4 regions of the Paenibacillus sp. FSL H3-0286 genome follow, and region 2 is predicted to be linked to each of the others. Evidence: riboswitches for the same ligand, from Rfam matches in the RefSeq annotation. Region 2 holds a riboswitch; each other region holds the start of a gene.
What was found. Region 2 has a riboswitch for thiamine pyrophosphate ahead of thiC (phosphomethylpyrimidine synthase ThiC). Riboswitches for the same ligand answer to the same signal wherever they lie in the genome.

Region 1: linked by a shared signal. The riboswitch ahead of MHB37_RS02115 (ABC transporter substrate-binding protein) and the one ahead of thiC (phosphomethylpyrimidine synthase ThiC) in region 2 are both predicted to bind thiamine pyrophosphate.
Region 3: linked by a shared signal. The riboswitch ahead of MHB37_RS13765 (ABC transporter ATP-binding protein) and the one ahead of thiC (phosphomethylpyrimidine synthase ThiC) in region 2 are both predicted to bind thiamine pyrophosphate.
Region 4: linked by a shared signal. The riboswitch ahead of MHB37_RS09315 (thiamine phosphate synthase) and the one ahead of thiC (phosphomethylpyrimidine synthase ThiC) in region 2 are both predicted to bind thiamine pyrophosphate.

Annotation. Positions count from the first base shown of each region.
Region 1 covers NZ_CP150285.1:478,861-483,075, reverse strand. Annotated here, with positions in the region: gene MHB37_RS02125 (MFS transporter) at 1-617, shown strand, start outside; gene MHB37_RS02120 (hypothetical protein) at 690-2,141, shown strand; TPP riboswitch at 2,300-2,410, shown strand; gene MHB37_RS02115 (ABC transporter substrate-binding protein) at 2,572-3,621, shown strand; gene MHB37_RS02110 (MTH1187 family thiamine-binding protein) at 3,812-4,105, shown strand; gene MHB37_RS02105 (ABC transporter permease) at 4,102-4,215, shown strand, end outside.
Region 2 covers NZ_CP150285.1:6,326,477-6,330,691, forward strand. Annotated here, with positions in the region: gene MHB37_RS28145 (phosphotransferase) at 1-122, opposite strand, end outside; gene thiC (phosphomethylpyrimidine synthase ThiC) at 208-1,950, opposite strand; TPP riboswitch at 2,054-2,162, opposite strand; gene MHB37_RS28155 (beta-galactosidase) at 2,234-4,215, opposite strand, start outside.
Region 3 covers NZ_CP150285.1:3,070,957-3,075,171, reverse strand. Annotated here, with positions in the region: gene MHB37_RS13775 (amino acid ABC transporter permease) at 1-551, opposite strand, end outside; gene MHB37_RS13770 (amino acid ABC transporter substrate-binding protein) at 605-1,441, opposite strand; TPP riboswitch at 1,664-1,767, shown strand; gene MHB37_RS13765 (ABC transporter ATP-binding protein) at 1,966-2,661, shown strand; gene MHB37_RS13760 (ABC transporter permease) at 2,642-3,418, shown strand; gene MHB37_RS13755 (ABC transporter substrate-binding protein) at 3,415-4,215, shown strand, end outside.
Region 4 covers NZ_CP150285.1:2,182,224-2,186,438, forward strand. Annotated here, with positions in the region: gene MHB37_RS09305 (GDSL-type esterase/lipase family protein) at 1-477, shown strand, start outside; gene MHB37_RS09310 (SDR family oxidoreductase) at 715-1,587, shown strand; TPP riboswitch at 1,675-1,776, shown strand; gene MHB37_RS09315 (thiamine phosphate synthase) at 1,890-2,495, shown strand; gene thiS (sulfur carrier protein ThiS) at 2,534-2,737, shown strand; gene MHB37_RS09325 (thiazole synthase) at 2,793-3,560, shown strand; gene thiH (2-iminoacetate synthase ThiH) at 3,594-4,215, shown strand, end outside.

The sequences.
Region 1 (4,215 bases), 1.2 Mb from region 2:
CACGTTCTAACAAAAAATTTCCGTATAAAGGTAAGCAATGGATTCTGTTAGGGATCTTCATCGTTTTCTTTTTTCTTTATGTAGGCACAGAGATGAGTTTAGTCAACTTTATGCCGGCTATCTTTATTGCCAAGCTAGGGATGACGGAGTCTGCCGCAGCACTGACAGTCACTTTCTTTTGGCTGGCGATGTCTACAGGAAGATTGTTTGCGGGTGTAATTGCCGAAAAAATATCTTATCGCGTGTACATTCTCAGCAGCTGTTTACTAACCTTGTTACTGCTGGCACTCTTTCCGTTCACTGACAATCGAATGGCTGCTTTCATTGTAATTCTGCTGCTGGGGCTGTTTATGTCCGGTATTTTCTCCATTGCTTTAGTCTACTCCAGCAAAATGCTGCCTGGCACCGAAGAGTCAACACCCAGCATTATGATTGCTTCCGGAGGTGTTGGCGGTGCTTTGCTACCTCTGTTTATGGGCTGGTCTATGGACCATTTAGAAGTGGCACAAACAGCCGGATTACTGGCCGCTTTTGCCGCCTTCTTGTTTCTGCTAAGCATTGCCGCATGGAGGTTCCAGTCCATGCAAGCGTTGAAAGGAAAGAGTTCCCGTATTTAGAACAGTATCAACGTTATCCTTTTAGGGTAATGTGATCTATAAGCATATTCTGAGCACAAGGATGGACGATGAATGAATGAGTCTTCAACTGAGCCTTTGTTACATACTGCGCTCATGCAGTTTATATTTCCCTTTTCTATAAAAAAGGGCGATTCTAAGCAGCTTATCCAGCAATTACAGGACGACGGCTTCACACGTTTTTTTCTGGATAATAAAGAGCTTGAAGCTGCCTATTACGGAGATGGCTACTGTGTTTCCCATGAACGTATGGAGCGCACCTATTTACCGTTTGCTGCACATGTCCTTTTTCCACGCAGGAAGGATGCCGACTCGTTCCGCCGTTTTTCCAGAGTAAATAATCTCGACTGCATTCTGGAGATTCCGCAGCAATCTATATTTTTCAAAATTCTCTCGACGGATATATTCATATGTCCTTTTCAGCTTGGATTCGTGACGATACGTGTCCAGCTGGAGGGGGATTCAATTCCCTTTAGTATTGCCCTAGAATTCGCGGATCGTTTCCGTGCGCTAGAGAATACCTTCATACAGGATGATTACACTTATATTCATTGCGGGGAACAGACCTATGAGATGGTAGAGGATTTTGTCTTCCGAAATTTGGTGGATGGACTGGAGCCATATCTGGATCAATCGGATATCAATGGGGCTTATTTCGAGACCCTTCCTTTTTTCGTAGATGAAAGAATGCAGGTGCAAGCTTTTTACGGCTTTCAGAATGAAGAAAGCTCTGATGAGATTAGTGTAAATCTACGCTATCGCGCCTCACAGCTTGATGGAATTAATCTGAACGGAAAGCCCTATGCCAGTGCCAGCGATCCAGCGTATATTGCAAACTATTGTCATGAGCATTCCTATAATCGCTGGGGTCCAGACACATATTATATGATGAATGAGCAAACCTTTTGCTGCATGACCCGCGCTGAACAGGAGATTGCTGTTAGTCTAGCCAACCAGATGTACGGGCAATATTATTACGGATTTTTACTCAATATTTTCCACAAAATCGTTCTGCTAAAGCTCGCCAATATGCACTCCCGACTTCGGATTAATCATGATTATGAGGAAATAGACAATCTAATCTACTCCATTAATAAGTTCTCGGCAAAGTTCTACTTCTTGGAGTTGATTTCCCAGTCGCAGGGCCGGGAGATATTTCTTCAGCTGCGTAAAGTATACGGAAACGACGCTTTGTTCGAGGAAGTGAAAGAAACCTTAAATGACCTGTTTCAGTATCAGGATAAGTTTCAATCCAAGCGACGGGATAATCTGCTGATGATTCTTACTGTATTTACGGTAGTAAGCGGGATTTACGGCATGAATCAGGTCATTGACGATCTGGATGGAAAGATTCAATGGAGTAAAATGATTGGTTATTCTCCCTTTGAATTTCTTGCCCTCTTCGTGATCATGAGCGGGATTCTGATCAGCGTTGTCCTCACGCTAGGGGCGCTGGTTAGTGAGCTTAAACGGCGTCACCGCAAAAAATATAAAGATCTAGACTAGCAAAAAAGAAACTACTGGATTGGAAAAATTCAGGAGTGCACTACTAGACATTCTGAGTACAGCCGTCTATAATACACCGTATGCGAGAAATATAAGATATAAAGTATGGGTACAAAACTTATGCTTACTTATATTGCACATAGAAATACCCGTTAACTTCATAGAACCAGGGGTGCTGGAATTGGCCGGCTGAGATTGTATCCCACAAGATACTGACCCTTATACCTGATCTGGATAATGCCAGCGTAGGAATCGCCAATTGGTTCTGGTCCCTGTGACCTTAACTAACCTTGCGCCAAGCCAGCGTCCCGATCACTCGGGGCGCTTTTTTTGTAAGATCACTAAAAGATGTAGAAAAACGTACATACTACACTTTACGGTTCATGTTGTGAAGACGGGATTCTTGTAACCTTAAAGGAGAGAAGAAGACATGCACCTTAAAAAAGCACTTACGTTGTGCCTCACCTGTGTACTCATTCTTGCCATTGCCGGATGCGGCAGCAACAATGGGAATACAGCCGGAAACAAAGCAAATGCTACTGATCCAACTGCTGCGGCTGGGACGGATGCTCCAAAAGAGCTCACCAAAGTTAAAGTCGCACTCGACTGGACACCGAACACGAATCATACCGGTCTATACGTAGCTAAGGATCTTGGTTACTACGCTGAAGAAGGTCTGGACGTCGAGATCGTTCAGCCAGGCGCAGCGGGTTCTGATACTATGGTTACTTCTGGCGAAGCCGCATTTGGCATCAGCGCCCAAGAAGGATTAACACTAGCCCGTCTACAAGGCGTACCCCTTGTCTCGATAGCAGCTATTATTCAGCATAATACGTCGGGATTCGCTGCTCCAGTAGATCGCAATATTAAATCACCAAAGGATTTCGAAGGTAAAACCTACGGAGGCTGGGGCTCACCGGCCGAAGAAGCAGCCATGAAAGCTATCATGGATCCTGAAGGTGGCGATGTGAAAAAGGTGAAGCTGATCAGTATCGGTGAAGCTGATTATTTTACCGCCGTCAAACGTGACATTGATTTCGCCTGGATTTTCTACGCTTGGACTGGTGTTGAGGCTGAGTTGCGTGGCGAGCCATTGGATATGCTGTACTTAAAGGATTATGCGCCACAGCTCGATTATTACACGCCTGTGCTGACGACGAGTGAGAAGCAAATTGCAGATCATCCTGATCTGGTGAAGGCCTTCATGAAAGCCACATCAAAAGGTTATCAGTATGCCATTGATCATCCGGAAGAGGCTGCCGGTATGTTATCGAAGGCCGTTCCTGACCTGGACGCCGACCTTGTCCTAGCTAGCCAAAAATGGCTTAGCCCAAAATACAAGGACGATGCTGCCCGCTGGGGCGAGCAAAAAACCGAGGTCTGGCAAAATTACGGCGACTGGATGTATGATCTGAAGTTGCTGGATAAACCGCTGGATGCTGCTAGTGCATTCAGTAATGATTTTTTACCGGCGGAGTAGAGAGCGGACTTCAGAACCAAGAAGGTTGGACGTTACTTGAGGAAGGAGGAACGGAGCGTAGTGATGTGCTACGTGAGTACCGGACTTCCCAAGTTCGTTCAAGATTCGATGTCGAGTTTGCTTCCTGAGTTACTTCGTTATCAAAGTTGGCTTTTTGAACTTACCTTATAAAATGAGAGGATTGATTATTGTGGCTAACACCCTACTAAGCATTCAAGTAATTCCAAAAACACCGAACAATGAGGATTCCATCCCATACGTAGATAAAGCGATTGAGGTCATTCAGAAATCCGGTGTTAAACATCAAGTGAATCCACTGGAAACCACAATGGAAGGTGAGCTTAGCGAGCTGCTGGAGGTTGTGCGTCAGATGCAGGAGGCGTTGATCGAAGCAGGCAGTCCAAGCGTAATTTCGCAGATCAAAATCGCTCATAATCCTAACGGAATCAGCATGGATAAATTGACGGAGAAATATCGGCCGTGAGATCGACCTGGAAGCTAATATGGCCGCCCCTTGTGGCGGTCGTCTTCTTTTTAACCGTATGGCAGCTATCTGTATCTGTATTTCATATTGAATCCTGGATTCTGCCGAGT
Region 2 (4,215 bases):
CATTTAAGATTTAACCAGCCACGTTTTATTGGGGTAGCATGAAGGACTTTCAATCCAAAAAAATGATAGAAACTATTACTTAAATCCTCTAAAATGGCTTCCTCTGAACGAATCGCTTCCATTTCATCAACTCCTATCTATTCAAAGTATAAAAGAAGAAGCCGCCAATGACGACTTCTTTTAGATATTTCTTTTTAGCAGAAAAAGTTATCTATAAATGAGGCTCCCGCCTTGGAGAAACTCTTGCGCCTTCTCTTGCATTCCTGATTCAATTCTCGTCGTATTCCGGATATTATGAGAGATCTTCATACTGCAAAATTTCGGCCCGCACATGGAACAGAAATGAGCTGTTTTAGCGCCTTCCGCAGGCAATGTCTCATCATGATATTCGAGCGCTCGCTCAGGATCTAACGATAAATGAAATTGATCACGCCAACGAAATTCAAAACGGGCTTTCGAAAGAGCATTATCCCGGTCTTGTGCTCCTTTATGCCCTTTCGCCAAATCTGCGGCATGAGCCGCTATTTTATAAGTAATGACCCCTATACGTACATCTTCCTTATTAGGCAGGCCAAGATGTTCCTTCGGAGTTACGTAACATAACATAGCTGTACCGAACCAACCAATCATCGCTGCACCTATAGCAGAGGTAATATGATCATAACCAGGCGCAATATCTGTAGTCAGTGGACCTAATGTATAAAAAGGGGCTTCGTTACAGGTTTCAAGTTGCTTATCCATATTCTCTTTAATCAAGTGCATCGGCACATGTCCTGGACCCTCTACCATTACCTGTACATCATGACTCCAAGCTATAGCTGTTAATTCACCTAACGTCTCTAACTCGGCAAATTGTGCTTCATCATTCGCATCAGCAATCGAACCCGGACGTAATCCATCGCCTAGGGAAAAAGAAACATCGTACAGCTTCATGATTTCACATATCTCTTCAAAATGTGTATATAAAAAGTTCTCTTGATGATGCGCAAGACACCATGCCGCCATGATGGAGCCACCTCTTGAAACAATGCCTGTCATACGTTGTGCAGTCAACGGGATATAACGAAGCAGAACCCCCGCATGAATGGTAAAATAATCAACCCCTTGCTCCGCTTGCTCAATGAGCGTATCACGGTATACTTCCCACGTTAAATCTTCCGCTTTCCCATTCACTTTTTCCAACGCTTGATAGATAGGCACCGTTCCAATAGGAACAGGAGAATTACGGATGATCCACTCGCGTGTCGTATGAATGTTTTTACCTGTTGAGAGATCCATTATATTATCTGCACCCCAGCGGGTGGCCCATCTCATCTTCTCTACCTCTTCCTCTATGGATGAGGATACTGCGGAATTTCCTATATTGGCATTGATCTTCACTAAAAAATTGCGTCCAATAATCATTGGTTCACTCTCTGGATGATTGATATTCGCTGGAATGATGGCGCGGCCGCGGGCTACTTCATCTCTTACAAATTCCGGTGCCACATTCTCACGAATCGCAACGTATTCCATTTCCGAAGTAATAATCCCTTTGCGTGCATAATGCATTTGAGAGACATTACGCCCCTTTTTCGCTCGCAAAGGTTTTCTATGGAGCGCTGGAAACACTTCCGCCACAGCTTTTCCCGTTGCATTTCCGTTATCTTCAGGCTTCACGGTTCTTCCTTCGTACGCTTCTGCATCCCCTCGTTCCTCAATCCAGCTTAGACGATTGGGCTCTAACCCCTGACGAATATCAGTATGAATATTAGCATCCGTGTAAGCCCCGCTTGTGTCATAAACATGAATTGGGGCATTCTCCTCTTCGCCGTCTATGCCCGCAGTTGGACTAAGTGAGATCTCCCGCATAGGCACCTGAATATCAGACCGTGAACCCTTTACATACACTTTTTGACTTGCTGGAAAAGCTGATAGATTGATTGGATCGTTGTTCAATTCGCTTGTCATCTCAATTCCTCCTATAAGGTGATTTGATCAAGCGGAGACGGTCTACTCCCCACACATAGAAAAGGCCACATCTGTATAAGATGCGGCCTTAGAGTAGACAAATAGAAATAGAGCTCCATTTCCTCCGCTGGCATTATCCAGATCAGGTTTGACGGTCGATAGTTATAACTATCCTCTCAGCCTGGTCCCACCAAGCTCCCGTGACTATATAATTGCTACTTCAAAGTATAACCGAAAAGAGAGAATTATCCAAATCTACTCAAATGTGAGATCAATGTATACGTTAGTTTAACACCAATACCCCAAATCCTTCCAGAAGCACCTCGCCCGACAATGTTGTGCCGCTCAGTAAATCTGTTTTGGTCTCACGAAGATGGATCGTGACAGGAGTCTCACTATAATTAAGCAAAAAAGCATAACTGGAAGAAGCTCCGGTACGGACTTGCAGCTCTACCTCTTCTGGGAGCTCCAGCCAATCTGCTGGCGATTGTAGATCAATTAAATTTATGATCTCAGCCGCTGCCTGTTCATTAAATACGGCTCCGTAATACCAAACCTCACCCTTGCCGCGACGATTTTTAGTTACCGCCGGTTTTCCCGCATAATAATCAGAGGCGTAAACCGCCATCACTTCAACCGAAGCTTCCTCTATTTTGAGAATATCATTAAAGTCATCTGCTCCTGTAACGACTTCGGTCACGCCCGACCAGCTAATTGTTGTTGGCTGACGACTGCCCTTAACCATTGTGAATTCTTCAACTGTGATCCCGCATAGATCCTTAGCAGCACCTGGGAAAGGACGCATATAACATTGACCGCGCTCATCCTTATAGCCAGTTCTACAGCCGAAGATCAGTTTGCCGCCTTGCTGAACATATTCATCCAGCAGTGCTGCTGTCTCATCTGTCATAATCGCTGGGTGAGGATAGATAAGCACGTCGTACCTTGCAAGCTCCTCCAGCGTTGTTTTTTTGCGTAAATAGAGTACGTCATTCGGGATATGCTTCCGCTGAAGCGCCTTGTACCACTCCTTATTGCTCTTCCACATAAACGGGCCATGCCAAACATCGTATTCTCCATCCCACTCATTGTCATAATCACGAACAATAGCAATGTTAGCCTGATTACGAGTACCGACAAACGCATGACCTGCTGCTGCCAGCTCCTGACCGATCTGCCCCGCTTCCCGTACTCTCCGGTTAGGCTGATTATGATAGTCATTGATTCCATGCCAATAAATTTCATTGCCCATCGTAGCTGTCCGCCAGCGGAAATATAACACCATATCTGCTCCATGAGCGATCGACTGATAAGTCCATAACCGCATCTGCCCGGGCTTTGGAGAAGGCATATCCATCCGGTTCACCCAGCCACCCGGGCCCGACTGCTGCTCCATAATGCAGAAATTCGGGGATATCGAACGAACAACAGATAACGACAATCCCCAGCCTCTATCATTCAGCGGATTCTGCTCATTCGGGTCATAAAAAATAGTAGAGAACTGAGGATAGGAATCATAACTGAAGAAATCCAGCAGTTCATCCGTCATTTCATGGCTATCGAGATGCCCGAACAGACCGTTCGTGGTTACCCACTGCTTAGGGGCAAGTTTACGGATGATATCCGCTTGGTTTTTGGCAAAAGAAATTGTATTGTCCGAAATAAACCGTTTTTCATCCAATGCCTGATGAGGATTGGGTTGCTTCGGTACTGGAGTCGGACGTGGAAGATAGACCTGAGACCAGTCACTATAGCTTTGATTCCAAAAAACAGCTCCCCAAGCCTCGTTCAAATGCTCAAGTGTAACATATTTCTGCTGTAGCCATTCCCGGAAAGCCTTATGGTCACTCTCCGAATAAAATTCACTGATCTCACAGTTGAGCTCATTATCAATTTGCCAGCCAACTACACCCGGATGATTGCCGTAATGTTCAGCCATTTGTTCTGCAATACGCGCACACAGTTCCCGGTATTTAGGACTGCTGTAATTATAATGACGGCGCATGCCATGCTGAAGTGTAACACCTTCGTAGGTTACATTTAAAACTTCGGGATACTTATCAGTCAACCAAGCTGGAGGCGTCGCCGTCGGAGTACCAAGTACAACCTGAAGACCATATTTATGTGCTAGATCAATCGCCCGATCAAAGAGCCCGAACTGAAACTGCCCTTCTGCCGGTTCAAAAATAGACCAAGCAAACTCCCCCATCCGAATGATCGTAAAGCCGAGTTCACGCATCCGGCGATAATCGTCCTCCCACATGT
Region 3 (4,215 bases), 3.3 Mb from region 2:
GTGGTAGAGGCTACCTGCTGAGCAGTTCTAAACATCTCCGTATAGGTGATGATCGCTGCAAGCGATGTATCTTTGACCAAGCTAATAAAAGAATTGGATAACGGCGGTACAGAAACGCGTGCAGCTTGTGGCAGAATTACGCGGCGCAGAGCCTGCCCACGAGTCATCCCGACTGAGAAGGCAGCTTCCCACTGGCCTTTATGTATCGACAGGATAGCAGCGCGTACGATTTCCGATGAGTAAGCCCCTACGCTAAGGGTAAATCCAATGGTGGCGGCAATGAAAGGGTCGAGTACAATACCAACAGCCGGCAAACCATAAAATATAATAAATAGCTGCACTAACAACGGGGTTCCCCGAATGACCCATACATAAAAACGGGCGATTAGCTTCGGAATTACCCACGGTGAAAGACGTGCCAACGCGGTTAGGATCGCCAAAATCAATCCAAGCACAAAGGAAAGTAGCGCCAACGGAATGGTAAAAGCCACCCCGGCTTTAAGCAGGGGTAGCAGTGTATCTAAGAAAATTTGTATTTTGCGGTCATCCATTATTCAGACATCCTTTTTAGCTTCTAGGCTTAATTAGCCTTGCTAGCCTTGTATTATTTTGAAACGTCAGCTCCAAAGTATTTCTCGGAAATTTTCAAGTACGTTCCATCACTTTTCATCTCTTTAATCGCATCACTGACCGCATTCACCAGCTCATCATTGCCTTTCAGGAATACCGCGGCACTTTGTGAGCCTTCAGGAATCTCATCAACCACTTTAATTTTTGCATCTGGTTTTTGTTTTTTCAGATCCAGATAAGACAAGCCATCATTCACAGTTGCATCAATACGTCCCGAAGTCAGCAGGTCCATCGCTTGATTGAAACCGTCCGTAGCTACGATTTCAGCACCGTTCTCACGAGCGATGTCGGATAAGTTACTGGTCAGGGATTGTCCGGCTTTTTTACCCTTTAGATCAGCAAAGGTCTTAATATCCTCATTGTTTTCGCTCACGATCAATACTGCCTTGGATACAATATAGGGTTCAGAGAAATCATATTTCACTTTGCGATCTTCGTTAATGGAAACTTCATTAAAAATGACATCAAACCGTTTCGCATCCATCCCAGCAAAAATACCATCCCACTGAGTTTCAAAAAATTCAGCTTCAACACCTAAACGTTTGGCTACTTCTTCGGCAATTTCCACGTCAAAACCCGTCAATTTCCCCGCAGTGTCATGATAAGTAAAAGGTGCATAAGTCCCTTCTGTACCTATCCGCAATTTGCCGCTGGCCTTCACAGCCTCCAAACTGTTTTGCGCTGAAGATGCTGCTCCACCATTCGTTCCAGCTGTTGGTTCAGCAGCCGTATTGGTATTCGAATTATTGCCGCAAGCCGCTACAAGGACCACGGTTAACGCCAATATAATAGTTAAACTCCATTTTTTCATTATTAAATCCCCTCTCTCTATCCGGTTTTTTTCCGGTAAATTGAATAGTACACTGCCATCACATGATCGTCAATACTTTTTTCCGATTATGTACATCGGAATTGTAATATTAACTAGATTTCTACTTATATCTTACCCAATCTTGGATTAATCCTTCACTTCTTTCTCTCTTTACTTCTCAGAAAGATATGGTATATTTATAAACAAATTAATATGGACCTGTTATTTCACTAGGGGAGTCGGCCGACTGAGACGGAGCTTCAAGCTCCGGACCCTTGGAACCTGATCTGGATCATACCAGCGGAGGGAAGTGGAGCAGAATTTTCATCAAGCATGTTAAGTGTTATTATGCAGAATGAACTTTTTGACCCATTCATTTCCTCTGGAAATGGATGGGTCTTTATTTGTTTAGGCGCTCCACAAAAATATTAGGAGGTTAGATCATCACGACCATTTTATCTATTCAAGGCCTAACCTACTCTTTTCCGGAAACTGAACAACCCCCTGTATTCGCAAAACTATCCATGGATATCAGGCAAGGGGAATTCGTCTCCGTAGTAGGTGCTAGCGGATGCGGGAAAAGCACATTTTTCAAAACGGTTGCCGGTTTACTCGAACCTACTCATGGAAAAATAAAACTCCCTACGCTCCCCTCAACCGCTAGTCGTTTAGGTCAGATCGCTTATATGCCTCAGCAGGATTTATTGCTGCCTTGGAGAACAGTGCTCGACAACTGCCTTTTGCCCTGGGAGATCATGCCCAGATTTAGTAAACAGGAAACAATCATTCAGATTCGGGAAATGTTGGCCCGCTTCGGCTTAACAGATGTAGAGAAGGCTTATCCCCATGAACTTTCGGGAGGAATGAAACAGCGAGTCGCATTTCTGCGCACCTTAGTGGCTGGAGGCGGAAGTGGCCTTATGCTGCTGGATGAGCCCTTTGGCGCTCTCGATGCCATGACCAAACGTGAGATACACCGTTGGCTGTTGGAGTTATGGGGTGAACTGAATCAGACGATTATGCTCATCACTCATGATCTGGAAGAAGCACTATTGCTCAGTGATCGAATTTATTTATTATCTGGCGGTGCGCACAGCGAATTACAGGAGATCATTGTCGATCTACCAAAACCAAGACATTATAAGATGAACTATGAACCCCGGTTTATAGCACTACGGGCAGAGTTGGAGCGAAGATTGCATGCAACCTATACCTTTTAAAAAACATCTAGACAACTATGGTCCCTTCCTTCTTCTGGTACTGCTCATTCTTGTAATCTGGGAGTCAGCTGTTCGCCTTCACTTGATTCCAGCCTTTATTCTCCCTGCACCTTCATCTATTGGCATCGCATTGATCGAGCACAGGCAATTATTATTTGGACAGCATTTATTAGCGACGTTGCAGGAGATACTGGTAGGTTTTGTCCTTTCTGTGATTTTTGGTGTATTGCTGGGTATTGGAATGTTCCTGTTTCGCCCCGTAGAAAAGGCCATCTATCCCTTCCTTATCATTAGCCAGACGGTCCCATTAATTGCGCTATCGCCCATTTTTATTATGTGGTTCGGATATTCGCTGTGGAGCAAAGTGGCTGTGGTGTTTTTGACGGCTTTTTTTCCAGTTGTAGTGAGTACATATGATGGACTTCGTACAAGTGGCCAGACTTACAAGGACTTATTATTAACATTTGGTGCAAACCGCTGGCAGCTGCTTGTCAAAACCCAAATTCCACTGGCGTTGCCTGCTTTTTTCTCTGGCTTAAAGCTGTCCATTGTATACTGCGTCATCGGAGCTACTATCGGGGAATGGCTCGGCGGCAGTAAAGGACTCGGTTACTTCAGCCGCAGAATGGCCGGAAATATGCAGAGCGATGAAATGTTCGCGGCTGTATTTCTGCTGTCCGCGCTTGGTGTTGTGCTTTTTCTGGCGATAGCTTTACTCGAACAATTATTTTTAAAGAAAAGAGGATCTAACCAATGAATCATTTAAAATCCCCACAACGAGGACTTATTTCTGTATTTCTAGTATGCACACTTTTGCTCTTAAGCAGCTGCGGGAAGGCAGACAAGCTAAATAACAACTCCCAAACCGGTTCCTCCAATACCGATAATAAGCAGTCACACAAGCTGACGATTATGCTTGATTGGTATCCCAATGCCGTTCATTCCTTTCTATACGCTGCGCAACAGCAAGGATTTTTCCAAGAGGAAGGTTTGGATGTCGAGATCAAAATGCCTGCGGACAGCAATGACGCCCTAAAGCTTGTAGCAGCAAATCAAATTGATCTAGCGCTCAGTTATCAGCCTCAGGTGCTTATGGCACGCGGAGAGAAAATCCCTGTACGTTCGATTGCAGCAATCGTGCGGCATCCACTGAATCATCTGATGGTTCCTCAGGCAGGCAGTATTCATAGTCCCAAAGAGCTCGTGGGAAAACAAATCGGCTACTCCTCCATTCCGCTCTATGAAGCGATGATTCGGACAATGATCCAGAGTGATGGAGGCGATCCTTCATCCGCCAAGCTGATTGATGTAGGTTTTGACCTTATCCCTGCGATCTCTACAGGACAAGTGGACGCAATAATGGGCGGATTCATCAACCATGAACAACTGATCCTTGAAAAAGAGGGACATCCGGTCACCTCGCTTAATCCAACGGATTACGGAGTACCTGACTATTATGAGCTTGTGCTGGTGGCCAGCGAACAAGGATTGCAAAATTCTGAAGCCTACTTTAAAAAATTTCTAAATGCCATAACAAAAGGACAGGAATTTGTG
Region 4 (4,215 bases), 2.9 Mb from region 2:
CGCAGTATTTCTAAGTTAATGAAAGTGGAAAGATCAGATCTTGCCTATTATCCGAAAGGTAAGCTGTCACGTGAAACGATGGGTGCTATTCTCTATGACGTTTACCAAATAAAGTTTGCTAATAAACCTAAGTACATGACTGATTATAACGGCACAGCAGTAGTGCCAGGAGCTCCTGGCTATGATTCGAATCTGGAGCCAGGAGCTAGGGGTGCGATGTACTATCCTCTTGTATCCTGGACGCAGCTTGTTGATACAGCGGACATTTCTCCTTATTTAATTTCAAAAGTGAAAAGTGCATATGAATTAGGACTCATTAGATCTGAAGTGGGGATTGCCAGAGGCGAAATGGTCAATGGGACAGAACTAGAACCTAAAGCTATAGTGACCCGGGAGAAAGCGGCCAAAGCTCTGTACTTTATGTGGGTGCTGGAACATGAAGTGAATGCAGAAAATCATGTTTCTTCTCTAAAATAGTTAGGGTGAACAATTCAAGGCACAGCAGCGATGCTGTGTCTATTTGTATGCAGTGAATTCCTCTCCACTTACAGCAGTATATCTCTCACGGTTGTTTATATCTACTTTCATTGTGGTAAGTAAGATTCGTAAAGCGATTTAAGAAAATGACAAACCCAGCGTATAAACGTGCATAGTTGTGCCATCCTAAGACGATCAGTTAACTATCAATTTGCTTAACGAGAGGAGATAGGGAAGATGTCAGGCAACAATAAACAAGCTACAAAAACCTTACCCCCACAGGAGCAGCATCATCAGCCAGGGATTGAGAGTGAAATGACACCGCTGCCCAAATACGAGCCGGCAAATTATAAAGCAGCAGGTAAACTGCAAGACAAGGCGGCGTTAATTACCGGTGGAGACAGCGGAATTGGGCGTGCAGTTGCTGTGCTTTTTGCTAAAGAAGGCGCTGATGTGGTCATTTCATATCTTAATGAACACTCAGATGCAGAGGAAACTAAACGTCAGGTCGAGCAGGAAGGCCGCAAATGTATCCTAATTCCAGGTGATATCGGTGACGAGAAATTCTGTAAGGATCTTATTAAACAGACGGTGGAGGGCTTAGGAAAGCTTGATATTCTCATCAATAACGCGGCAGAGCAACATCCGCAAGCTAAGATCGAGGATATTACTTCCGAGCAGCTTGAGCGTACTTTCCGTACGAATATATTTGCGATGTTCTATTTAACAAAAGCAGCTATGCCTCATTTAAAAGCAGGATCTACAATTATAAATACAACTTCAATTACCGCTTATCGCGGAAGCCCGCAGCTGCTGGACTATTCATCAACTAAAGGAGCTATTCTTAGCTTCACACGATCCTTGTCCACGAATCTGGCAGAGAAGGGCATACGGGTAAACGGTGTTGCACCAGGTCCAATCTGGACACCGCTGATTCCCTCTACCTTTGATGCAAAACAGGTTAGCGAGTTTGGAGGTACACAGCCTATGAAACGGCCTGGACAACCAGAAGAGCTGGCACCAGCCTATGTATATCTGGCCTCTGACGATTCCAGTTATGTGACTGGACAGGTTATTCATGTAAATGGTGGCGAGGTAGTAAACGGTTAGATCAGTACAGCTAATGTGAATAAATGGGTGTATTTCAATAAAAAAATATGTTACTATAAACCACGTTAGCATTTTAAAATTGTATATTTATGTCACTAGGGGTGCCGATTGGCTGAGACGGAATGGATTTCCGGACCCTTTGAACCTGATCTGGTTAAGACCAGCGTAGGGAAGTGGAGAACGAATTTCTGTTGTCGGGCTATTTGTAGTGCCGTCTATATACAGATTCTGACTGCCTTCCTTACGGGGGGCAGTTTTTTTGTTTTTTACTGACCTACAGGGAAGTGAGAGAGGAGATCGTGATGTTGCAAGCTGAGATCCATCTAATATCAGACGGCAAGCTACAACTGAGACATTTTGTTGAACTAGCTGGCACGGTGCAGACATGGGTCGATTATATTCACCTGAGAGATAAGCAATGTCCTGCATGCGAACTGCTCGCTGCGGCACAGCAGCTGTTGGCTGCCGGTATGCCCGCTACCAAACTGATAATCAACGACCGGATAGATGTAGCATTGGCAGCTGGTGCCGCGGGGGTTCAGTTGGCTTGGCACAGTCTGAGTCCGGTTACAGCCCGGCGAATTGCACCTCAGCTTCGGCTGGGGAGATCGGTTCATTCTCCGGAAGAAGCGGCGAATGCCTCAGAGCAGGGAGCTGATTATTGCTTGTTTGGTCATGTATTTCCCTCGGATAGCAAGTTAGGGCTGCCCGCACGTGGGTTAGAGCTGCTTGCAGAAACGGTGAAGACCAGCTCTATTCCTGTAATTGCGATTGGCGGAATTAGCCCCGCTAATGCGGCGCAGATCATCAGGAAAGGTGCGGCAGGAGTTGCTGTGATGTCCGGTATTTGCGGAGCGGATGATCCTTATGAGGCCGCCAAAGCTATTCATAAGGCGGTTCATTCATAGCCTGGAGGTAACAGCATGGGCGAAGGGGGTGATTCAGAATGAAGCTGTTGATTAACGGGAAATCCGCAGAGTGTTCTGGTGGTATTCAAACTATAGCTGATTTGATCAGTCTTCCTGAGTGGTCGGGTCGTCTGATGATCATTGAGCTGAATGGAGAAATTGTCAGTAAGGAGAATTATGAAAGTACTGCTCTGAGCGAGGATGATCGTTTGGAACTGGTGCACTTTGTTGGTGGGGGTTGAGATGGAGCGGTATAGAATTTTGAGAAATTTATACGAACCAAAGGGAGGTAATTTCATGCATGACCCGTTACATATTGGCGGCATCGAATTAACCAGTAGATTATTTATCGGAACCGGAAAATATAGCCGGAATACGTTGATCCCCGAAGTGATCGCAAGCTCTGGTTCTCAGGTGATTACTGTAGCGCTTCGCCGAGTGGACCCGCAAGGTGGAGCAGAAAATATCATGAACCACATTCCCGGCCACATGACTCTTCTGCCTAATACCTCAGGAGCGCGTACAGCGGAAGAGGCAGTCCGTATTGCAAGATTAGCAAGAGCTGCGGGACTGGGGAACTGGGTCAAGATCGAAGTGATCAATGATCAGAAATACCTGCTTCCAGATAATCTGGAGACCATACGAGCTACAGAGATTTTAGCAGCGGAGGGTTTTGTAGTATTGCCATATATGAGTCCGGACCTTTCGGCTGCTTTACGTCTGAGAGATGCCGGTGCTGCTGCTGTGATGCCGCTTGGTGCGCCGATCGGGACGAATCGCGGCCTGCGCACTAAGGAGCTTGTGCGTATTCTTATTGAAGAAGTGAATTTGCCGATTATTGTAGACGCCGGGATTGGCAAGCCCTCGGAAGCGGCGGAAGCAATGGAGATGGGGGCCGCTGCTGTTCTGCTTAATACGGCTATTGCAACGGCACGTAATCCGCTCGTCATGGCGGAAGCGTTCCGCGAGGCGATATCCGCTGGCCGCAAAGCTTATTTGGCAGGACTCGGTCCTGTAGAAGAAGTTGCTTTTGCTTCGTCACCGTTGACTGGATTTTTGAACTGAATTTGATAGGTCACGAAAGGAGGGAAGATTAGCATGAGCTTTTTTGACACACTGGCCCGCTTGGAGCAGTATCCTTATGAGCAACTGTGGAAGGAGTTCCGGGAGGATGACGTTAAGCGGGCGCTTGGAAAAGACAAGCTGAACGAAAATGATTTGCTGGCATTGCTCTCTCCGGCAGCAACGCCGCTGCTAGAGGAGATGGCGTTGGCTGCACAGCGACTGACCCGTGCACATTTTGGTTATTCGATGCAGCTGTTCACACCGATGTATCTTGCGGATTTTTGTGTGAATCATTGTACCTACTGCAGCTTCAGCTCCATTTATGATTTTCCGCGCAAAAAGCTGTCCTTGGAGGAGGTTCGCAGGGAGGCTGAGAAGATTGCAGCTACAGGTCTGCGGCATATCCTCATTTTGACTGGTGAATCGCGCCGGGAGAATCCTGTCTCATATATTAAGGATTGCGTAGATGTACTCAGGGAATTTTTTTCCTCTGTCAGTATTGAGATAAATCCTCTATCAACTGCAGAATATAAAGAGCTTCTTCAAGCAGGGGTGGATGGATTAACACTATACCAAGAGGTGTACCACCAGGAGACTTACAGAAAGCTGCATGTTAAAGGGCCTAAAAGAAACTACCGGAATCGCCTGGATGCAC